2 regions of the Kitasatospora sp. NPDC127035 genome follow, and region 1 is predicted to be linked to the other one. Evidence: riboswitches for the same ligand, from Rfam matches in the RefSeq annotation. Region 1 holds a riboswitch; the other holds the start of a gene.

Evidence for each region. Region 1 has a riboswitch for glycine ahead of gcvP (aminomethyl-transferring glycine dehydrogenase). Riboswitches for the same ligand answer to the same signal wherever they lie in the genome.
Region 2: it holds a riboswitch for glycine, as region 1 does, so the genes downstream of both, gcvT (glycine cleavage system aminomethyltransferase GcvT) here and gcvP (aminomethyl-transferring glycine dehydrogenase) in region 1, are expected to answer to the same signal.

The regions. Positions count from the first base shown of each region.
Region 1 is NZ_JBHXDN010000086.1:12,261-23,188, reverse strand. It holds gene ACFWIC_RS36450 (HAD domain-containing protein) at 1-176, shown strand, start outside; gene ACFWIC_RS36445 (CPBP family intramembrane glutamic endopeptidase) at 243-1,031, opposite strand; gene ACFWIC_RS36440 (glutamate--cysteine ligase) at 1,196-2,701, opposite strand; gene ACFWIC_RS36435 (hypothetical protein) at 3,072-3,644, shown strand; gene ACFWIC_RS36430 (DUF5999 family protein) at 4,124-4,315, shown strand; gene gcvP (aminomethyl-transferring glycine dehydrogenase) at 4,430-7,330, opposite strand; glycine riboswitch at 7,572-7,675, opposite strand; gene ACFWIC_RS36420 (DUF2382 domain-containing protein) at 7,897-9,225, shown strand; gene ACFWIC_RS36415 (MFS transporter) at 9,391-10,881, shown strand.
Region 2 is NZ_JBHXDN010000029.1:41,414-52,341, reverse strand. It holds gene gcvH (glycine cleavage system protein GcvH) at 45-425, opposite strand; gene gcvT (glycine cleavage system aminomethyltransferase GcvT) at 503-1,621, opposite strand; glycine riboswitch at 1,835-1,940, opposite strand; gene ACFWIC_RS20865 (enhanced serine sensitivity protein SseB) at 2,150-2,944, shown strand; gene ACFWIC_RS20860 (enhanced serine sensitivity protein SseB C-terminal domain-containing protein) at 3,096-4,028, shown strand; gene ACFWIC_RS20855 (ABC transporter permease) at 4,487-5,476, shown strand; gene ACFWIC_RS20850 (ABC transporter substrate-binding protein) at 5,533-7,302, shown strand; gene ACFWIC_RS20845 (ABC transporter permease) at 7,401-8,411, shown strand; gene ACFWIC_RS20840 (ABC transporter ATP-binding protein) at 8,408-9,490, shown strand; gene ACFWIC_RS20835 (dipeptide ABC transporter ATP-binding protein) at 9,525-10,625, shown strand; gene ACFWIC_RS20830 (trimeric intracellular cation channel family protein) at 10,738-10,928, shown strand, end outside.

The sequences.
Region 1 (10,928 bases):
TCCCCGGCCGGCTGGTCCGCAGCGCGCTCTGGCGTCGCGACCGCGTGTTGCTGCCGATCGATCCGGGCCGGGGCCTCGAACGCCGGCACGTGGACCGGCTGCTGGCCCGGCCGCCGCGTCCCGCCACCCTGCGCCTGCGCACCACCCGACCCACCACCCGGCCCGAGGCCGGTTGACCTCCCGGCCCACCGCGCCCACCCGCCCGGGCCGCCCTTGCCCCGCCCGGCCGCACGCGGCGGGCCTCACCCGGTCGGCAACCAGCTCACGTGCCCGGCCAGCAGCGCGTACCCGACGAAGGCCACCGTGTCGATCAGCGCGTGCGCCACGACCAGGGGCATCACCCGCCCCCACCGCCGGTAGAGCAGGCAGAACACGACGCCCATCACGATGTTGCCGACCAGCCCCCCGACCCCCTGGTACAGGTGGTACGAGCCGCGCAGCAGCGAACTCGCCACCACCGCGGCCGGCCACGACCAGCCCAGCTGCCCCAGCCGGCGCAGCAGGTAGCCGAGGACGACGACCTCCTCCAGGATCGCGTTCTGCCAGGCGGAGGCGAGCAGCACCGGAATCCGCCACCACACGTCCGGCAGCCCGGACGGCGCGACCGTGAGGTTGTAGCCGGCGGCCTGGGAGGCGAGGTACAGCGCCAGTCCCGAACCACCGATCGCCGCCGCGACCGCCGCACCCCGGCCGAGGTCGCGCAGCTTCTGCCCGAGGTCGAATCCGAGCACCCGCAGCGCCACGCCCTCGCGGACCAGCAGGTAGCCGACCAGCACGACCGGCATCAGCCCGCGTCCGACGTAGTACAGCTGCCAGAGCAGGTCGAGCCAGGGCCGGCCGGGGGCCCGTGAGCCGTTCAGCGTGGCGACCTGCCGGCCCAGGTTGAGCGGTTCGGTGAGCGAGCCCGCGAAGCTGATCAGCGCGCCGATGCCGCTGGCCCCGAGGGACAGGCCGAGAACGATCAGCAGCTCCGCGCCGAGCAGCCGGCGGGTGGGCTTCGCGGTCTGCGGTTCGGTCGGGACGGTGGTCACGTGGTGCTCCAGCGCGGACGGCGGACGGGCGTCGCTCCGGCCGTCGGCCGACCGCCGGAGCGGTCATCCTTCCACAGCGTGCCGGTGGGGTGTGCGGGGCGGATCGGCCCGGGGCCGCGACGGCTTCGTCCGGACCTTCGTCCGGACCGATCCCCGCGACGCGCCTATCCCACGGGCCAGGTGTGCACCGGCTCACCGCCGCGCGAGTACTCCATGTACCGGCGGGTCATCGCCGCCAGGGCGGCCGGCCGGTCCATCCCGTACTGCTCGCGCAGCCGGTGGAACGTCGCGCTCTGCCAGGAGGCGCCGTTGGTCCGGCGCAGGCAGCGCTGCTCGATGATGCCGAGGTAGCGGTCCCGGTCGGCCGGCTCCACGCCCCAGGCGTCGAGTCCCTGGTGCGCCATCGGCAGCAGCTCGCCCAGCACGAGGTCGACGGCGGGCACCGCGGTCAGGCCGCCGCCGCGCCCGGCCCGGCCGTGCCGCGGCCACTGGAACACCGCGTCGACGCCGTACCGCGCCGCCTGCCGGAAGTTCTCGTCGGCCCGGTCGAACGGCAGCCTGGTCCAGATCGGCCGCGCCTGCTCGGCCAGCACCCGGACCACGCCGTAGTAGAACGCCGCGTTGGCGAGCGTGTCGGCGACGGTCGGCCCGGCCGGCAGCGCGCGGTTCTCCACCCGCAGGTGCGGCACCCCGCCGCTGACGTCGTACACCGGTCGGTTCCAGCGGTAGATGGTGCCGTTGTGCAGCCGCATCTCGGCGAGCCGGGGGACCCCTCCGGAGCCGAGCACCTTCACCGGGTCCTCGTCGTCACAGATCGGCAGCAGCGCCGGGAAGTACCGCAGGTTCTCCTCGAAGAGGTCGTACGCCGAGTCCACCCAGCGCTCGCCGAACCAGGTGATCGGGCGCACGCCCTGGGCCTTGAGCTCCGCCGAACGGGTGTCACAGGCCTGCTGGAACAGGACCGGCCGGGTCTCGCGCCACAGCTCCCGGCCGAACAGGAAGGGCGAGTTGGCACCGAGCGCGAGCTGCGGACCGCAGATCGCCTGCGCGGCGTTCCAGACCGAGGAGAACCGCTCGGGGGTCACCTGCAGGTGCAGCTGGAGCGACGTGGCCGCGGCCTCCGCGACCATGGTGATGGACTCCAGCTGGAGGCGCTCGACGCCCTCGATGTCCAGCGTGATGTCCTCGCCCCGGGCGGCCAGGATCTGGTCGCTGAGCAGGCTGTACCGCTGGTTGTGGGACATCGCGTCCAGCCCGGTGTGGTCGTGCTCCAGGGTCGGCAGGATGCCGACCATCACGATCCGCGCCCCGGCCTCGCTCGCCCGCCGGTCGGCGTAGCGCAAGCCGGTGTCGATCTCCTCGCGCAGGTCCTCGAAGACGTGCCCGCAGAGCCGGTGCGGCGCGATGTTGACCTCGATGTTGAACCGGCCGAGCTCGGTCTGGAAGTCGCTGGACCCGATCGCGGTGAGCACCTGCGCGTTGTTCATCACCGGCAGGCCCTGCTCGTCGGCCAGGTTGAGCTCGATCTCCAGACCCATCACGGCCCGTGGTCGCTCGAAGCGGTCCTCGCGCAGCATCCGGCCGAACACGTCGAGGCTGGACTGCAGCTTGCGCCGGTAGAGCTGCCGGTCCGACAGGTCCGCCCGCGTCGCCACGACCTTCTCGCCCATGGTCCCCTCCTCCAGAGCCGCCCGGCCGAGCGACCGTGCAAGCATCATGCCCACCCCGAAGATCGATACCCGATGGCTTCGATTGGCTTGCAATGCAAGGAAACTGATGCCGTTTCAGCTAATCTGCCGACTTGCCCGACGCCACCGCCTGTGATAAACAGGTCACCCTGCGCACCTGTTCGAGTAGAATTCGCACTGCCCCACGGCCCGGCCCGCTTTCGCCGCGAGACCACCGTCGACGGCGGGGGCCTCGCCGGCACCGCGATCCTGCCCAACCGGACAAGGCCCAGGTTCCGTCACCGCCGACGCACCGGGCCATGCCGGTATGCCGCACTCGCACGCCGATCTCGCACGGAGAGGCGACTTTGCCATGACTCTGCAGACTCCCCAGCCCCCGCCCAGCGCGCTCCGCGCCGTCCTCGCCGCACTCGACTCCGAGACCGCGCTGCGCCAGCCCGCCGCCGCCGCGCTCCGTCATCCGACCGGCGCACTGCTCCCCGCCCATCCGCTCGCCGTCCACGTCCTGGACGGGCCTCGCGCCGATCTCGCCGCCGCCCGGCGAACGGGGTGGCGCTTCCTGATCAAGGACGGCGCCGACGTGGCCGCCGCGGCCGAGGTGGTGCAGGGGTCCGAGGGCCACACGTTCTCGCACTTCACCGCCGGCCCCTACCTGGACTCGACGGTCCGGGCGCTGCGCCAGGCCTGGCAGCTCGCCCAGTCCTCCCGGGCCCGCCGGCAGCCCAGGCTGCTGACCTTCCCCGGCCAGTACGCGACGGCCCTGTGGCTGCACGGCCCGGACGGCGACACCGGCTCGGACCTGCTGATCCCGCTGGCGCCGGCTCCGCTCGGTGTCACCGCGCACCGCACCTACCCGGCTGCCGAGCTCCTGCCGGTCCTGGCCCGTACGCCGATCGGGCGGCCGCTGCTGCTCGGCTCCCCCTGAGAGCGGGGCACCCGACCCGAGGCCCGACAACCCGGCGCCCCGAGCCACCACCCGGACCCGACCCGGGACCCGCCCGGTGTCCGGCCCCGCGCCCCGGCCGGGTGCTCCGGTCCGGGGCTCAGCCACGCCCACCCCCCGCCCCTCCCGGCCACCGCCCGGCGAACACCCGGGTGGGCCATGCGGCATGGCCCGTCCGGGCCCGTCACCGGATGGCCCACCCGGCACCGGCCACGGTCCGCCGCCACCTGAACGGGTGATCTCTACCCGTTGGTTGTGGCGCATGTCACGAAATCGCTGCGCGCGCGTCCCCGGATGCCGACACTGGGAACCAGCGTGGAGGGACCTCCTATCCTACCCACTTGAGTGCCGGTCCACACCTGGCCCGACACCGGACAGAATCCGACCACCGCGGCAGCGCCCGACGGCAGACCGGCGGCACCGTGTCTCGGGGAGGATCGCAGAGCGAAGCGAGGGTACGCATGTGCCAGCACCGTCCTGAGTGCCCGTCGGCCGAGTCCGAGGACCGCGAGGCCGCCGTCCCGGTGGCGTGCCACCCGGAGCAGGGCTGGAGCCTGCTCTGCAACGGCGTCCTGCTGTTCGAGGACACCGGCGAACTGCTGCCCGACGGCCGGGTGATCGCCCCGCGCCGCCGGACCGCCCACGCACTCTGACCCGCCCGGCACCGGTCCGGACCACCACGGAACACAGGGCAGGGCCCCGGCGGAACGTTCCGCCGGGGCCCTGCCCTGTCCACGTGTCCGCGGGCCGGCCGTACCGGTCCTGCGTCAGACGCCGTACTCGTCCAGCGGCGGGCAGGAGCAGACCAGGTTGCGGTCGCCGTACGCGCCGTCGATCCGGCTGACCGGCGGCCAGTACTTGTCCGCCGGGTTCACGCCCGCCGGGAAGACCGCCTCCTGCCGCGAGTAGCCGTGCGTCCACTCGCCCACCAGCGTGGCGGCGGTGTGCGGGGCGTTGCGCAGCGGGTTGTCCTCCGCGGCCCACTCGCCCGAACCGACCTTCTCGACCTCGGCGCGGATCTCGATCATCGCGTCGCAGAAGCGGTCGATCTCGTGCAGGTCCTCGGACTCGGTCGGCTCGATCATCAGCGTGCCGGCCACCGGGAAGGACATGGTCGGCGCGTGGAAGCCGTAGTCGATCAGGCGCTTGGCGATGTCGTCCACCGTCACGCCGGTCTCCTTGGTGAGCGGGCGCAGGTCGATGATGCACTCGTGCGCCACCAGACCGCCGGGGCCGGTGTAGAGCACCGGGAAGTGCGGGGCCAGCCGCTTGGCGATGTAGTTGGCGTTCAGCACCGCGACCTGGGTGGCGCGCTTGAGGCCCTCGCCGCCCATCAGCCGGACGTACGCCCAGGAGATCGGCAGGATCGCCGCCGAGCCCCACGGCGCCGCCGAGATCGGGCCGACACCGGTGGCCGGGCCGGCCTCCTCCTGGAGCGGGTGGTTCGGCAGGTACGGCGCGAGGTGCGCGCGGACCGCCACCGGGCCGACGCCCGGGCCGCCGCCGCCGTGCGGGATGCAGAAGGTCTTGTGCAGGTTCAGGTGCGAGACGTCCGCGCCGAACTTGCCCGGCTTGGCCAGGCCGACCAGGGCGTTCAGGTTGGCCCCGTCGACGTACACCTGGCCACCGGCGTCGTGCACGGCCGCGCAGATGTCGGTGATCTCGGTCTCGTACACGCCGTGGGTCGACGGGTAGGTGACCATCAGCACGGCGAGGCTGTCACGGTGCTGCTCGATCTTGGCCTTGAGGTCGGCCACGTCCACGTCGCCGTCGACCAGGGTCTTGACGACGACCACCCGCATGCCGGCCATCACCGCGGAGGCGGCGTTGGTGCCGTGCGCGGAGGACGGGATCAGGCAGACGTCACGCTGGGTGTCGCCGTTGGCGTGGTGGTAGGCGCGGACGGCCAGCAGGCCGGCCAGCTCGCCCTGGGAGCCGGCGTTCGGCTGGATGGAGACGGCGTCGTAGCCGGTCACCTCGACCAGCTGCTGCTCCAGCTGGCGGATCAGGGTGAGGAAGCCCGCGGCCTGGTCGACCGGCGCGAACGGGTGCAGCTGGCCGAACTCCGGCCAGGTCACCGGCTCCATCTCGGTGGTCGCGTTGAGCTTCATGGTGCAGGAGCCCAGCGGGATCATGCCCCGGTCCAGCGCGTAGTCACGGTCCGACAGGCGGCGCAGGTAGCGCAGCATGGCGGTCTCCGAGCGGTGGCTGTGGAAGACCGGGTGGGTCAGGTACTCGTCCTCGCGCAGCAGGGCGGCGGGCAGCGCGTCGGCGCCCTCCGCCACCTCGACGCCCTCGACGCCGAACGCGGCCCAGACCGCCGCCAGGTGCTCGCGGGTGGTGGTCTCGTCGGTGGAGGCCGAGATCCGGTCCTCGCCGTCCTGGTAGACGTTGACGCCGTTCGCGCGGGCGGCGGCGGCGATCTCCGCGGCACGGCCGGGGACGACGGCGGTGACGGTGTCGAAGAACTCGCCGTGCAGCAGCTCGACGCCGCCTGCCGTCAGGCCCTCGGCCAGCGCGGCGGCGTAGCGGTGGGTGCGGCGGGCGATGTCGGCCAGACCGTCCGGACCGTGGTAGACCGCGTACATCGAGGCCATGACGGCGAGCAGCACCTGGGCGGTGCAGATGTTGCTGGTGGCCTTCTCGCGGCGGATGTGCTGCTCACGGGTCTGCAGCGCCAGGCGGTAGGCGCGGTTGCCGTCGACGTCGACGGAGACGCCGACCAGGCGGCCGGGCAGCGAGCGGGCGTACTCGGCACGCACCGAGAGGTAGCCGGCGTGCGGGCCGCCGAAGCCCATCGGCACGCCGAACCGCTGCGAGGTGCCGCAGGCGATGTCGGCGCCGAGCGCGCCCGGGGACTTGAGCAGGGTGAGCGCCAGCAGGTCGGCGGCGACGGCGACGATCGCGCCGAGGCCGTGGGCCTGCTCGATCAGGGGGGTGAGGTCGCGGACGACACCGGTGGCGCCGGGGTACTGGAGCAGCACGCCGAAGACGCCGCGCTCCGCGATCTCGGCCGGGATGCCCTCGGACAGGTCGGCGACGACGACCTCGACGCCGGTCGGCACGGCACGGGTGTTGATGACCGCGGTGGTCTGCGGAAGCGTCTCGGCGTCGACCAGGAAGACACCGCCCTTGACCTTGGTGACGCGGCGGGCGAGCGCCATCGCCTCGGCGGCCGCGGTGCCCTCGTCCAGCAGGGAGGAACCGGAGGTGGGCAGGCCGGTCAGGTCGGAGACGATGGTCTGGAAGTTGAGCAGCGCCTCCAGCCGGCCCTGCGAGATCTCCGGCTGGTACGGGGTGTAGGCGGTGTACCAGGCCGGGTTCTCCAGCACGTTGCGCAGGATCACCGGCGGCGTGAAGGTGCCGTAGTAGCCCAGGCCGATCATCGGCTGGAGCACCTGGTTGCGGTCGGCCAGTTCGCGCAGCTCGGCGAGGACCTGCGCCTCGCTGCGGCCTGCGGGCAGGTCGAGCGCGGTGATGGAGCGGATCGCCTCTGGGACGGCGGCCGTGGCCAGCTCGTCCAGCGAGCCGTACCCGACCTGGGCCAGCATCTTCTCCTGCGCTGCGGCGTCGGGGCCGATGTGGCGGTTCTCGAAGGGGCTGGCCTGTTCGAGCTCGGTGAGGGTCGCGGGGGTGGTGGGGCGTCCCGAGTTCGGCTGGGCGTTCATGGTGGTCGAGGCCTCCTGGTCACGGACCGGCGGGGGTGCGCACGCCGGACGGCTTCGCCGCTGCGGAGAACAGCGGAGCGGCCTGGGCGGACGAACCCGACAGGCCTCCCCCTCTGTCATCGGGACCTGAGAGCTTCACCCGCGCGGGGGCACGGTGGGCGCCCCGCCGGCTTGCACCGTCGGTGAGGGTGGGGTCCGACGGCTCCCTCGCCGACGGTCCTGCCCTGCTTTCCAGAGTGACCTAGCCCACACGGTACGGATGCCTGAGAGATTCCGGGGAGGAGTTGCTCCTTCGGCGCCCCGACCAGCGGTTTCGACTGTCGGGGACTCTCCCGAGCGGGCTCGGCGGTCGCGCCCAGGGTACCAGCGGGAGGCCGCCCGATCACGGGTGCGTCAGGTCACTCGGCCCGTTGGGCCGTGACCCGGACGGACGACGGCCCGGCCCGTCCGGCCCCGTCCCGGTCGCGGACGTCCGGTTCATGGCTTTTGGTGTGAAGTGGCGGACAGGACGGGCGGGCCGGCCGCCGTCCTGCGGGAGCCGCAGGACGAGCGCACTGGAGGAAAGAGTGCAGACCGATATCGACCCCCGGGACCTCATCGGCCACAAGGCGGTCGACCGCAACGGAGACAAGATCGGCACCGTCGACGAGGTGTACCTGGACGACGCGACCGGCCGGCCCGAGTGGGCCGCCGTCCGGACCGGCATCTTCGGCCGGGACGCCTTCGTCCCCCTGACCACGAGCGAGTTCTCCGGCGACGAGCTGCGGGTGCCGTACGACAAGTCGCTGGTGAAGGAGTCGCCGGACTTCGGCGTGGGCCAGCACCTGTCCCCGGCGCAGGAGCTCCAGCTCTACCGCTACTACGGACTGGACACGACGCTGGACGGGCAGCCGTCGGCGGGCGACGGCCCCGGCTCGGGTTCCGAGCCGGCCGACCTCGACTTCGGCACGACGGCGTCGAACGGCACCCCTGCGGACACGCCCTCGTCGAACGGCACCCCCGGCACCACCGCCTCGAACGGCACGCCCCTCGCGGGCGTCGCCGGAACGGCGGGCGCCGCAGCCGCGGCCGCAGCGGCCGCGCGGAGCCGGCCGGCCACGCCGTCCGCCGCCGCCCCGGCCAAGTCGCTCACCTTCCACACGGCCGCCGCCGCGGCCACCACCACTCCGGCAGCCGGTTCCGGCAAGCCGGCCGACCCCGTCACGGAGGCCAACGTGCGGACCCTCGCCACCCCCACGCCCGCCGCGGCGCCGCCGGCTTCCACCGCGGCGACCGCCCCGGCCGCCGAGCCGCGCCCGCAGTCCGCGCAGCCCGCCCCGGCCAACGGCACCCCGCCGGCGGCCTCGCAGCCCTCGCCCTCGCAGGCCACGCCGTCCGCCACCGGCACCTCGCGCTCCGCCGACGGTGCGGTCGCGTCCACGCCCGGCGGCCCGGTGGAGATCACCTGCCGCGAGGAGCGGCTGGACGTCACGACCGAGTGGCACGTCGTGGGCACGGCAAAGCTGCGCAAGTACGTGACCAGCGAGCCGGTCGAGCGCCGGGTCCCGGTGGTCCGCGAACGGGTCCGGGTCGAGCGGATGCCGGTCGGCGAGGCCGAGCGGGCCGCGCTCAGCGAGAAGGACATCGCCGAGGCGGTGGAGGAGGTCACCCTGCGCGAGGAGCGCCCGGTGGTCCGCAAGTACCTCGCGCCGATCGAGCGGGTCCGTCTGGTGGTGGAGCGGTACACCGCCGAGGAGGTGATCCGCGACGAGCTGCGGCGCGAGCACGTCGAGGTCCACGACACCACCGGGACGGCCTCGAACCCCCCGGTCTCCGCCTCCGCCGCGTCGCCCGGGCCCGTCTCCCCCGCCCCCGACGAGCCGGCCCGCCCACTCCCGCTCAGGCCCCTGGTCTGACACCCGAGCCCGCTGGGCCCCGGCCGATCCGGCCGGGGCCCTGCGGCGTTCCACGGCGCAAACCCTTCGACTTTGCCAAGGCTTAACCCATGGATATTTGACACTCTGAAGTATCTCCCTGCATGGTTACTTCAGTTCATTCACTATGTACGGGAGGAAGCAACCGTGAGTGAGGCACCACAGCCCACCGTCGCGGCCGAGAAGCAGAGCAGCGCCCGGGTCCTGCCGGCCCTCATCCTGGCGATGCTGTCGTTCAGCGTGGTGCAGACCGCGGTCGTCCCGATCCTGCCCTCGCTCGCCAAGGAACTGAACGTCTCCGGTTCCAGCATCACCTGGCTGATGACGGCCAACCTGCTCTCCGCCGCCGTGCTCACCCCCCTCCTCGGCCGCTTCGGCGACCTGCGCGGCCGCAAGCCGATGCTGCTGATCTCGCTGGCCGGTCTGGCCGCGGGCTCCGCGCTCGCCGTCACCACCCACTCCTTCACCTGGCTGGTCCTCGCCCGCGTCCTTCAGGGCGCCGGCGGTGGCGTGCTCCCGCTGGCGATCAGCATCGTCCGCGACGAGCTCCCCAAGCAGAAGGTGACCGGCGGCGTCGCCGCCATCAGCGCCTCGATGGGTGTCGGCAGCGGCCTCGGCCTGGTCGCCACCGGTCTGCTCCTGGAGCACTGGAGCTACAAGTCCATCTTCTGGATGGGCCTCTTCTTCGGCCTGCTCGCGATCGCCCTGGTCGCCGTCCGGGTGCCCACCGACCCGGTCACGGACAAGGAGGGCGGCGCCGACCCGCTCGGTGCGATCACCCTGGCCGGCTGGCTCTCCGCCCTGCTGGTCGCGGTCAGCCAGGGCAACACCTGGGGCTGGACCTCGACCCGGACGCTCGGCCTGTTCGCCGTCGCCGCCGTGGTCGCCCTGATCTGGGGAGTCATCGAGGTCAAGGTCAAGCACCCGCTGGTCGACATGACGATGATGTCCCGCCCGGCCGTCGCCTTCACCAACCTGGCCGGCCTGCTGATCGGCTTCGGCATGTACGGCTCGTTCATGGTGATCAGCAACTTCGCCCAGACCCCGGAGAAGCTCGCCCACTACGGCTTCACCGCCACCGTGCTGCACGCCGGTGTGATGCTGCTGCCGTCCGCCCTCGGCTCGATGGTCGCCGCCCCGCTCGGCGCCGTGCTGATCGCCCGCCGCGGGCCGCGCCTGCCGCTGGTCCTCGGCGGTGTCCTCGGCGCCGTCGCGATGGCCTACCTGGCCGTCCGGCACAGCCACGAGGCGGACATCTACCTCTCCTCGGCGATCTTCGGCCTCGGTATCGGCCTCGCGTTCTCGGCGATGCCGGCCTACATCAACGGCGCCGTCCCGGTCGAGCAGAGCGGCATCGCCAACGGCATGAACGCCGTGCTGCGCACCGTCGGCGGCGCGATCGGCACCGCCGTCATGGCCGCCATCCTCACCGGCGACACCATGAAGCTGCCGATCCCGGTCACGCTGCCCACCCTGGACGCCTACCAGCACGCGTTCTGGACCGCCGCGGTGGTCTGCGTGATCGCCGGCGCCGTCCCGTTCCTGATCCGCACCGTCAAGCCCACCACCACCGTGGTGCACGGCAACGAGGTCGCGGACCTGACCTCCGGCCCCCGGCCGGTGAAGACCGACGCCTGACGAGGCGTCCGACCCCGCGCTCAGGGACAGGGCGCGGGGACCGGGAC
Region 2 (10,928 bases), on a different contig from region 1:
GGGGGGGGGGGGCGGCCGCGCGGCGGCCCGCCCCGACGGGTGGCTCAGGCCGAGGGGTTGGTGAGCGCGGTGTACTCGTCCGCGCTCAGCAGCTCGTCGGTGGACTCGACGCGCACCTTGAACAGCCAGCCGCCGTCGAAGGGCTCGCCGTTCACCAGGGCGTTGTCGTCCAGGACGGCCTGGTTGACCTCGGTGATCTCGCCGGTCACCGGCGAGTAGAGGTCGCTCACCGACTTGGTGGACTCCAGCTCACCGCAGGTCTCACCGGCGGTCACGGTGTCGCCGACCTCGGGCAGCTGCACGTAGACGATGTCACCGAGGGCGTCGGCCGCGTGCTTGGTGATGCCGACCGTGGAGACGCCGTCCTCGGCGACGGTCAGCCACTCGTGCTCCTTGGTGTACTGCAGGTGCTGGGGGTTGCTCATGACGTCATTCTCCAGGATGGGAAGCGGGTACGACGAAGCGGCCCGGTGGGCGGGCATGCCTCGGGAAGGGGAAGGGGTCAGCGGGCGCGCTTGTAGAACGGCAGCGCCACGACCTGGACGGGCTCGTGCTTGCCGCGCACGTCCACCGCGACGGTGGTGCCGGGGGCGGCGTGCGCCGCGTCCACGTAGGCGATCGCGATCGGCTTGCCCAGGGTGGGGGAGGGGGCGCCGGAGGTGATCCGGCCGATCGGCTCGCCGTCGGCGGAGACCACGCTGTACTCGGCGCGCGGGACGCGCTTGCCCTCGGAGACCAGGCCGACCAGCACCCGCGGCGGGTTGGCCTCGGCCGCGGCGGCGGCCTTCTCCAGCGCCTTGCGGCCGATGAACGCGCCCTCGTTGGTGGTCTTGTCGAAGCGGACGACCCGGCCCAGGCCGGCGTCGAACGGGGTCAGCTCGGTGGACAGCTCGTGGCCGTACAGCGGCATGCCGGCCTCCAGGCGCAGCGTGTCGCGGCAGGAGAGACCGCACGGGACCAGGCCGCGGTCGGCGCCGGCCGCGGTCAGCGACTGCCAGATCTGCTCGGCGTCGCCCGGGTGGCAGAAGATCTCGAAGCCGTCCTCACCGGTGTAGCCGGTGCGGGCGAGCAGCACGTCGCGGCCGGCCACCTGGGCCGGGAGGATCGCGTAGTACTTCAGGCCGGGCAGGTCGGCGTCGGTGGTGTCGGCCAGGATGCCGGTGGCCTCCGGGCCCTGCACGGCGATCAGCGCGTAGGTGTCGCGGTCGTCGGTGACGACGGCGTCGAAGCCCTTGGCGCGGGCGATCAGCTCGTCCAGCACCAGCTGGGCGTTGGAGGCGTTGGCGACGACCAGGAACGCGTCCTCGCGCAGGCGGTAGACGATCAGGTCGTCCAGGATGCCGCCGTCCTCGGCACAGATCATGGTGTAGCGGGCGCGCAGCACGCCGAGCGCGGAGACGAAGCCGACCAGCGCGTGGTCCAGCATCTCGCCGGCCTGCGGGCCGGTGACGGTGATCTCGCCCATGTGGGAGAGGTCGAAGAGGCCGGCCCTGGTGCGGACGGCGAGGTGCTCCTCGCGCTCGCTCCCGTAGCGCAGCGGCATGTCCCAGCCGGCGAAGTCGGTCATGGTCGCGCCGAGGGCGCGGTGCAGCGCGTCGAGCGCGGTCAGGCGGAGGGACATGGCCAGGAACTCCTCGGTCGGGGCACTCAGGGGTGCACGCGCCGGAGCCGGCCCTGCTCGGGACCGACCCTGCGCGCGGGCATGCGGCGGCTGGGCCTCCCCATCTGTCGTCGAACCTGAGAGCTTCACCGCGCGCTGTCCTACGGGAACAGCATGGCGGCTTGCACCGTGGGTGGGCGTACGGCAGGGCCGTGCGCCGCTTTCCAGATGTGCCTAACCCGTGCGGTAGGGGTGCCTGAGAGATTCCGGGGAGGACTTGCTCCTTCGGCGCCGGCTGTGCCACCAGACGGGGCACTCCGGACTCTCCCGCGCGGGTTCGAGCGGCCGGTATGGAGTTAGGGGCCTCGGTGGGAATACACCCGAGACGCGGACATCATGGCACGTCCGCCCGGATGAGGGGAGAGGGGGAGGGGCCGGGCCGGGGGATCCGGCCACCGGGGAGCCCGGCGCCGGGGCGCTCCGGAGCAGGGCCGGGGCGGTGCCCGCTAGGCTGCGGGCGTCGGCGAGCGGAGGGCGGTACAGCGGCGCATGGGGAACCCGGTGGAGCAGCAGCAGGGGTGGGGCGGCCAGGAGCCGGTGCCGCCGGGCGGCGGATGGCCGGCCAACGAGCTGGAGCAGGTGCTCACCGCCGCGCTCGGTGATCCGGGGGCGACCCCCCGGGTGATCGAGGTGCTGGCCCGCAGCCAGGTGTGGATCCCGCTGCCGGCCGGCGGCGACCCGCAGGGGCAGTCGCTGGACCTCCCGGTCGTCGAGCTGGCCGGCGACCCGTACGTGCCGGTGTTCTCCTCGCAGGAGGTGTTCGTCCAGCAGGCGCCGGGGATGGCCTTCGCGGTCGCGCCGATGTGGGAGTTCGCCCGGGGCCTGCCGCTGGGCGTGGGGGTCGCGGTCAACCCGGAGGCGGCGGTGGGCATCCCGGTGCCGCCGGAGGGCGTGGCCGAACTGCGCCGCGGGCCGCGCGAGGACCGCTGGGAGGCCGGGGACGCGCCGTCCGGCGGCCGGGTGGCGCTGCGCGAGCCGGTGCCGGGCGAGGACCCGGAGCCGTTCCTGGCCGCCTGCCGGAACGAGCTGTTCGCCCTGCCGGGGGTGTTGACCGCACGGCGGGCACTGGCCAGTGTGGAGGGCGAGCCCACCGTGATGTTCGTGGGCGTCCAGCTCGATCCGTCGGCCCCGGCCGACCCGGGGGCGGTCAACGAGGCGCTGGGGCGCGCGCTGGGAACCGCGCCGCTGCCCGGCGGCGTCCACCTCGTACTGCTCGACCTCGCGGACGACCCGGTGGTCGACTGGATGCTGAACCGGGTCGCCCCTTTCTACGTACGGGGTTGATCCGGCCCCCGGCCGCGGTCGGGCGGGGGAGCGGTGCGCACCCTGGCACGTCGGCGTGGCGGTGGTCGGCGGCGCCCCATAGGGTGCGTCCTGGCGGCCGCGGGGCCGCCGGTGGCAGACGAGGAACGAAGAGGCGCAGCGAGGTGGGCGCATGAGTGCGGGAGCGGTAGCGGGCGGTGCACCGGGGCCCTGGGGCCAGGCACCCACCGGACGTCCGGATCAGGGCGCGCTGGAGCGCGCCCTGCGCGAGGTGGCGCCGGAGCGCTACGAGGCGTACGAGACGCTGCTGCACGCGCTGGCCGAGGGGCAGGTCTGGATGCTCCTCTGGCACGGTACGCCGGGCAGCGCGGACGCCCAGTACGGGAACATGGAGATCAGCGGCCACGGCTACGCGCCGGCCGTGACCTCGCCCGAGCAGTTGACGGCGTCCGGCTGGGCCCGGGCGCACGAGGTGATCTCCGGCCGGGAGATCGCCGCCTCGCTGTTCCGGACCCGCTGGGGGCTCTGGCTGAACCCGCACGCGCCGGGTGGCGGTGTCGGGGTGCCCTGGGCGGACCTGCGCCGGGTCGCGGCGGGGCTGAACCGGCTGCCGGCCGGTCCGTTGAAGCTGAGCGAGCCGCAGGTGCCGGCGCAGCAGTTCTTCGCGCTGCTGGAGCGCCAGGCGGTCGAGGTGCGGGCGGTGCGGGCGCTGCGCCGGGCCTGGGTGCGCCCGACGGTGGGCGAGCCGTACCTGGCCATCGGCCTTGAGCTGTACGAGAGTTCGCCGCCCACGGTGGAGGCCGTGCGGGCGCTGATGCAGCGGGCGATCGCGGTCGCGCCGGAGGGCCTGGCCGTCTCGACGGTGGCGATGGCGGACGAGTTCGACCCGGTGGCGCTCTGGATGCGGGCCAACGCGCGCCCGTTCTACGACCGGGAGGCGGCCGGGACGGGCCGCCCGCAGGGGCCGTACCCGCCGGTGCCGCCGCCGCCCTACGCCTCGCAGCAGGGGCCCGGCTACGGCTACGGCACGCACCCGCCCGCGCCGGGCTGGCCGGGGCAGCAGCAGCCGCCCCAGCAGCCGTGGCCCGGCTACCCCGGGCGCTGAGCCGACAAACGCAATAGCAACGTTCCTTTTCCGGAACCGGTCTGACGACAAGTCAGGCCGGTTCCGACGTTTTCCGGACGAACTTCCCGAAGTCGGTGGCCATCATCTTGACATGGCTGTTACAGCTGTGTGAAGAGGGATATACCGGGGATCAGGGAGGTGCATGGGCGCAGATCACAGTTGGGCATCTGTCGGTTGTCAGGGCTGGCGCAAGCCAGTTCGGATGGCAGAGAGTTCTGCAACAGCCGCCGCGCGTGGTTGGCGCCTCACAAAGGCGAACGCGCTGACGGACCGCAATATCCACGTGATGCCCATGCCGCGTGGCAGCAGTACTGAGCACGCCGTACCGCTGGGAACACCGCACTCCGCATGCCCGCACGTCCGCACCAGCCGTACCGCCGATCCCGGCGTCCGGCACCCGTGGGCCGGCCACCGTCGGCGAGGGGACCGAACTGACCATGACCGCACCCGTCAAGACCGCCGGCAACGCTCCGGAGGCAGCAGCCGCCGCGAGCCCGGCCAACAAGATCGAGGGCCGCTCGCTCGGCCGGATCGCCTGGACCCGCTTCAAGCGGGACAAGGCCGCCGTCGCAGGCGGCGTCGTCGTGATCCTGCTGATCCTGCTCGCCGTGCTGGCCAAGCCGATCGAATCGGTCTTCGGCCTCGACCCCGACGCGCTCAACCAGGACCTGCTGGACGCCAACCTCGGCGGCCTGCCGCTGGGCGACTGGGGCGGGATGAGCTGGGACCACCCGCTCGGTGTCGACCCCCTGCAGGGCCGTGACCTGCTCTCCCGCGTCATCGAGGGCTCCTGGGTCTCCCTGCTGGTCGCCTTCGGCGCGACCCTCCTGTCCAACACCATCGGCACCGTGCTCGGCGTGATGGCCGGCTACTACGGCGGGTGGGTGGACACCCTGATCAGCCGGGTGATGGACGTCTTCCTCGCCTTCCCGCTGCTGCTCTTCGCCATCGCGATCTCCGCCTCGCTCCAGGGCGGCGCGTTCGGCCTGCACGGCCTCCCGCTGCACATCGCCGTGCTGATCTTCGTGATCGGCTTCTTCAACTGGCCCTACATGGGCCGGATCGTGCGCGGCCAGACCCTCTCGCTGCGCGAGCGCGAGTTCGTCTACGCGGCCCGCAGCCTCGGCGCGCGGGGTCCGTTCATCCTGTTCAAGGAGCTCCTGCCGAACCTGGTCGGTCCGATCCTGGTCTACTCGACCCTGCTGATCCCGACCAACATCCTCTTCGAGGCGGGCCTCAGCTTCCTCGGCGTCGGCATCCAGGCACCCCAGGCCTCCTGGGGCGGGATGCTCAACGACGCGATCCAGTACTACCAGGTGGACCCCCAGTACATGGTGGTCCCCGGTATGGCGATCTTCCTGACGGTGCTCGCCTTCAACCTGCTCGGCGACGGGCTCCGTGACGCCCTCGATCCCAAGAGCAACTGACCCAGCGTCAGGACCCTCCGTTCGGCCACCACTTCCTCAAGGGGTTGATCCCACCCATGCGCAGGTCCCGTACCGTCGCACTGACCGCCGCAGCTGCCGCCGCGGTCCTGGTCGTCACCGGCTGTTCGTCGAGCTCCAAGAGCGACGACGCCAAGTCCACCGCCACCGGTAGCTCCGCGGCCGGCGGTGCCTCCGGCGCCGACGCGGCCACCAAGGGCATCGTCAACGCCTCGGACAAGAAGGGCGGCACCGTCACGTACGAGATGCGTGGCACGCCGGACTCGCTGGACCCGGGCAACACGTACTACGCGTACATCTACAACTTCTCCCGCCTGTACGGGCGTCCGCTCACCACCTTCCAGCCGGACGGCCAGAAGCTCGTCCCGGACCTGGCCGAGTCGCTCGGCCAGGCCAGCGCGGACGGCCTGTCCTGGACGTACAAGCTGCGCGCGGGCCTGAAGTACGAGGACGGCACGCCGATCACGTCCAAGGACGTCAAGTACGCGGTGCTGCGCTCCAACTACGCGCCGGAGGTCAACTCCAACGGCCCGACGTACTTCAAGGAGATGCTGGTCGACAACGAGACGCCGTACCAGGGTCCGTACAAGGACAAGGAAGGCGACCTCAAGTCCATCGAGACGCCGGACGACCAGACCATCGTCTTCCACCTGAAGCACGCCTTCGCGGACTTCGACTACCTGGTCTCCGCCCCGCAGACGGTGCCGGTCCCGAAGGACAAGGACACCGGCTCCAACTACGTGAAGCACGTCATCTCCTCGGGCACCTACAAGTTCGAGAGCTACGAGGACGGCAAGCAGGCGGTCCTGGTCCCGAACACCAACTGGGACAAGAGCACCGACCCGATCCGCAAGCAGCTGCCGGACAAGATCGTGCTCAAGATGAACATCGAGCAGTCCACGATCGACAAGGACCTGCTCGCCGGGAACGCCCAGGTCGACCTGGTCGGCGCCGGCGTCGACCAGCAGACCCAGGCGAAGATCCTCCAGGACCCGAAGCTCAAGGCCTCCACCGACAACGCCTACGGCGGCCGTCTGGTCTACACCGCGATCAACTCCAAGGTCGCGCCGTTCGACAACGTCGAGTGCCGCAAGGCCGTCCAGTACGCCATCGACAAGGTCTCGGTGCAGACCGCGATCGGCGGCCCGATCCGCGGCGCGGTCGCCAACACCGTGCTGCCGCCGGACATCCCGGGTCACGAGGACTTCAACACCTACCAGACCAAGGACAACAAGGGCGACGAGGCCAAGGCCAAGGACGCCCTGAAGGCCTGCGGCAAGCCCGGCGGCTTCGACACCGTCATCACCGCGCGCACCGAGCGCGGCCCGGAGATCGCCGCCGCGACCTCGATCCAGGCCGCGCTGAAGAAGGTCGGGATCAACGCCGAGATCCAGCAGTACCCGCAGGGCAAGTACCTCTCCGACCACGTCGGTGTCCCGGCGTTCAACAAGGAGAAGAACGTCGGCCTGATGATGATGCAGTGGGGCTCCGACTGGCCGACCGGCTACGGCTTCCTGCAGCAGATCGTCGACGGCCGCTCGATCAAGGCCTCCGGCAACAGCAACCTCGCCGAGCTGAACGACCCCGAGGTCAACAAGCTGATCGACGACGCCGCGGTCAACACCGACAAGGCGGCCCGCGAGAAGATCTACGCCCAGATCGACAAGAAGGTCATGGACGCGGCCGTCTACGTCCCGCTGACCTACTTCAAGGTCTTCCTGTACCGCCCGGACAGCGCGACCAACCTCGTCTCCACGCCGGCCTTCTCGGGTGAGTACGACTACCTGAACATCGGCACCACCAAGTAAGAGCCTGGCTCCGCATCCCTGAAGGCAGGTGAAGGCAGCGGCGCCCGCCGTCGTCCGGAGGATCCCGGACGGCGGCGGGCCGCCGGAGCCGCCCAACTGTGTTTGCCTACATCATCCGCAGGACGCTGGCCGCCGCGGTGCTGCTGCTGGTGGTCAGCGCGGTCACCTTCGCGATCTTCTTCCTGCTCCCGCGTCTGGCCGGCGAGACCACCGACCAGCTCGCCGCCCAGTACATCGGGAAGAACCCGTCCCCCGAGGCGATCGCGGCGGTCAAGAAGAACCTCGGTTTCGACCAGCCGCTGTACACCCAGTACTGGAACTTCCTGAAGGCGCTGGTCGCCGGTGCCGAGTACAACTTCGGCCCTGACCCCGCCACCTGCCACGTGCCGTGCTTCGGCTACTCGTTCAAGAACCACCTGGAGGTCTGGCCGGAGCTCACCAAGCGCATCCCGGTCACCATCTCCCTGGCCATCGGCGCCGCCGTCATCTGGCTCGTCTCCGGCGTCACCACCGGCGTGATCTCCGCGCTCAAGCCCAAGTCGATCTTCGACCGGCTCTCCATGGGCGTCGCCCTGGCGGGCGTCTCGCTGCCGGTCTTCTTCACCGGTGCGCTGCTGCTCACGCTCTTCAGCTACGAGTGGCCGATCCTGGACAACCTCCAGTACACCAACTTCACCGACGACCCGCTGATGTGGGCGCGCAACCTGATCCTGCCGTGGATCTCCCTCGCCTTCCTGTACTCCGCGCTCTACGCCCGGCTCACCCGCGCGGGCATGCTGGAGACGATGAGCGAGGACTACATCCGCACCGCCCGGGCCAAGGGCCTGGCCGAGCGGAAGGTGGTCGTCCGGCACGGCCTGCGGGCCGCGCTCACCCCGGTCGTCACCATCTTCGGCATGGACCTCGGCCTGCTCCTCGGTGGCGCGCTCATCACCGAGCAGGTCTTCTCGCTCCAGGGCGTCGGCTTCTTCGCGGTCTCCGCGATCAAGGACAACGACCTGCCGAAGATCCTCGGCGTCACCCTGCTCGCCGCGTTCTTCATCGTCCTGTGCAACCTCGTGGTTGACCTCCTGTACGCCCTTGTCGACCCCCGGGTGAGGCTGTCGTGACCGAGCTCCAGAAGACCGCGGCACCCGAGGCCGCCCCGACCGGGTCCGCCCCGACGGGGGACGCCTTCCTCTCCGTCCGGGACCTGCGGATCCACTTCGACACCGACGACGGCCTGGTCCGCTCGGTCGACGGGGTCAGCTTCGACCTCAGCAAGGGGCGGACCCTCGGCATCGTCGGCGAGTCCGGCTCCGGCAAGTCCGTCACCTCGCTCGGCATCATGGGCCTGCACCGCTCCAAGCGGGCCCGGATCGGCGGCGAGATCTGGCTGGACGGCGAGGAACTGGTCGCGGCCGGCCCGGACCGGGTCCGCCAGCTGCGCGGCCGCCAGATGGCGATGATCTTCCAGGACCCGCTCACCGCGATGCACCCGTACTACACGGTCGGGCAGCAGATCGTCGAGGCCTACCGGGTGCACCACCCGCGGGCCACCAAGAGGCAGGCGCGGGCCCGCGCGGTCGAGATGCTCGACCGGGTCGGCATCCCGCAGCCCGACCGCCGGGTCGACGACTACCCGCACCAGTTCTCCGGCGGCATGCGCCAGCGCGCGATGATCGCCATGGCCCTGGTCAACGACCCCTCGCTGCTGATCGCCGACGAGCCCACCACCGCCCTGGACGTCACCGTCCAGGCGCAGATCCTGGACCTCATCCGCGACCTCCAGGAGGAGTTCGGCTCCGCCGTCATCATCATCACCCACGACCTCGGGGTGGTCGCCGAGCTCGCCGACGACATCCTCGTCATGTACGGCGGCAAGTGCGTCGAACGCGGCCCGGCCGAGACCCTCTTCGACGCGCCCGAACACCCCTACACCTGGGGCCTGTTGGGCTCGATGCCGCGCCTCGACCGGGAGCTCCAGGACCGGCTCGTCCCGGTCAGGGGCACCCCGCCCAGCCTCATCAACGTGCCGTCCGGCTGCGCCTTCCACCCGCGCTGCCCGTACGCCGAGCTGACCGGCGGGCGCTCGGCCGGCGAGGTCCCGGTGCTCACCGAGGCCGCGGCCGGACACCACGCCGCCTGCCACCTCGCGACCGCCGACCGGCACCGCATCTTCACCGAAGAGATCGCGCCCCGACTGTGAGCCCCGCCCCGTACCACCTCTCTGGAGAGAACCGATGACGGACACTCAGGCGGCGGCCATCCCTTCTCCCGCACCCGCCCCCGACCGGGAGCCGCTGCTCCGGGTGGCCGGCCTGACCCGGCACTTCCCGATCCACGGCGGCCTGCTGCGGCGCCAGACCGGCGCCGTCCGCGCGGTCGACGGCATCGACTTCACGGTCAACGCCGGTGAGACCCTGGGCGTCGTCGGCGAGTCCGGCTGCGGCAAGTCCACGATGGGCCGGCTGGTCACCCGGCTCGACGAACCCACCGGCGGGACGATCGAGTTCGAGGGCACCGACATCACCCACCTGGGCGTCGGCGCGATGCGGCCGCTCCGCCGTGACATCCAGATGATCTTCCAGGACCCGTACTCCTCGCTGAACCCCCGGCACACCGTCGGCACCATCGTCAGCGCGCCGTTCCGGCTGCAGAAGGCCGAGCCGGCCGGCGGGGTGAAGCAGGCCGTCCAGGACCTGCTGGAGCTCTGCGGACTCAGCCCCGAGCACTACAACCGCTACCCGCACGAGTTCTCCGGCGGCCAGCGCCAGCGCATCGGCATCGCCCGGGCGCTCGCCCTGCGGCCCAAGATGATCGTCGCGGACGAACCGGTCTCCGCCCTGGACGTCTCCATCCAGGCGCAGGTGGTCAACCTGCTGGACGACCTCCAGCAGGAACTCGGCCTGACCTACCTGATCATCGCGCACGACCTCTCGGTGGTCCGGCACGTCTCCGACCGGGTCGCGGTCATGTACCTCGGCAAGATCGTCGAGATCGCCGACCGGGACTCGCTCTACAGCCGCCCGATGCACCCCTACACCAACGCCCTGATGTCCGCGGTGCCGGTGCCCGACCCGCGCCGCAAGCAGCGGGCCGGGCGTGAGCGGATCCTGCTCAAGGGCGACGTGCCGTCCCCGATCAACCCGCCCAGCGGCTGCCGGTTCCGCACCCGCTGCTGGAAGGCCCAGGACGTCTGCGCCAGCCAGGAGCCGCCGCTCGTCGCGCTGGAGTCCGGGCACCAGGTGGCCTGCCACTTCCCCGAGAACGCTCCCGGGTCCGCCGCCGCGGCCGCCCCCGGGACCGCCCCGTCGGGCGGACCGGTGCCCGTCTCCGGGTGAGGCCCGGGCCGCCCGTCGAACGGCGCAGGCCGTCCCGCACCGTCCGTCCGGAGCTCCGGGCTCCGGACGGACGGTGCGCGGAGGTCCGGACCATCGGGTCCATAGTGGTCCGGTGACCTCGCAGATCTTCCCCTCCGACGTGCAGCAGTCGCTGGACCTCGTCGGCATCTTCGTCTTCGCCCTCTCCGGAGGGCTGCTCGCCGTCCGCAAGAACATGGACATCTTCGGCATCTGTGTGCTGGCCGAGGTCACCGCACTGGGCGGCGGGGTGATGCGCGACCTCGTGATCGGCGCCACCCCGGT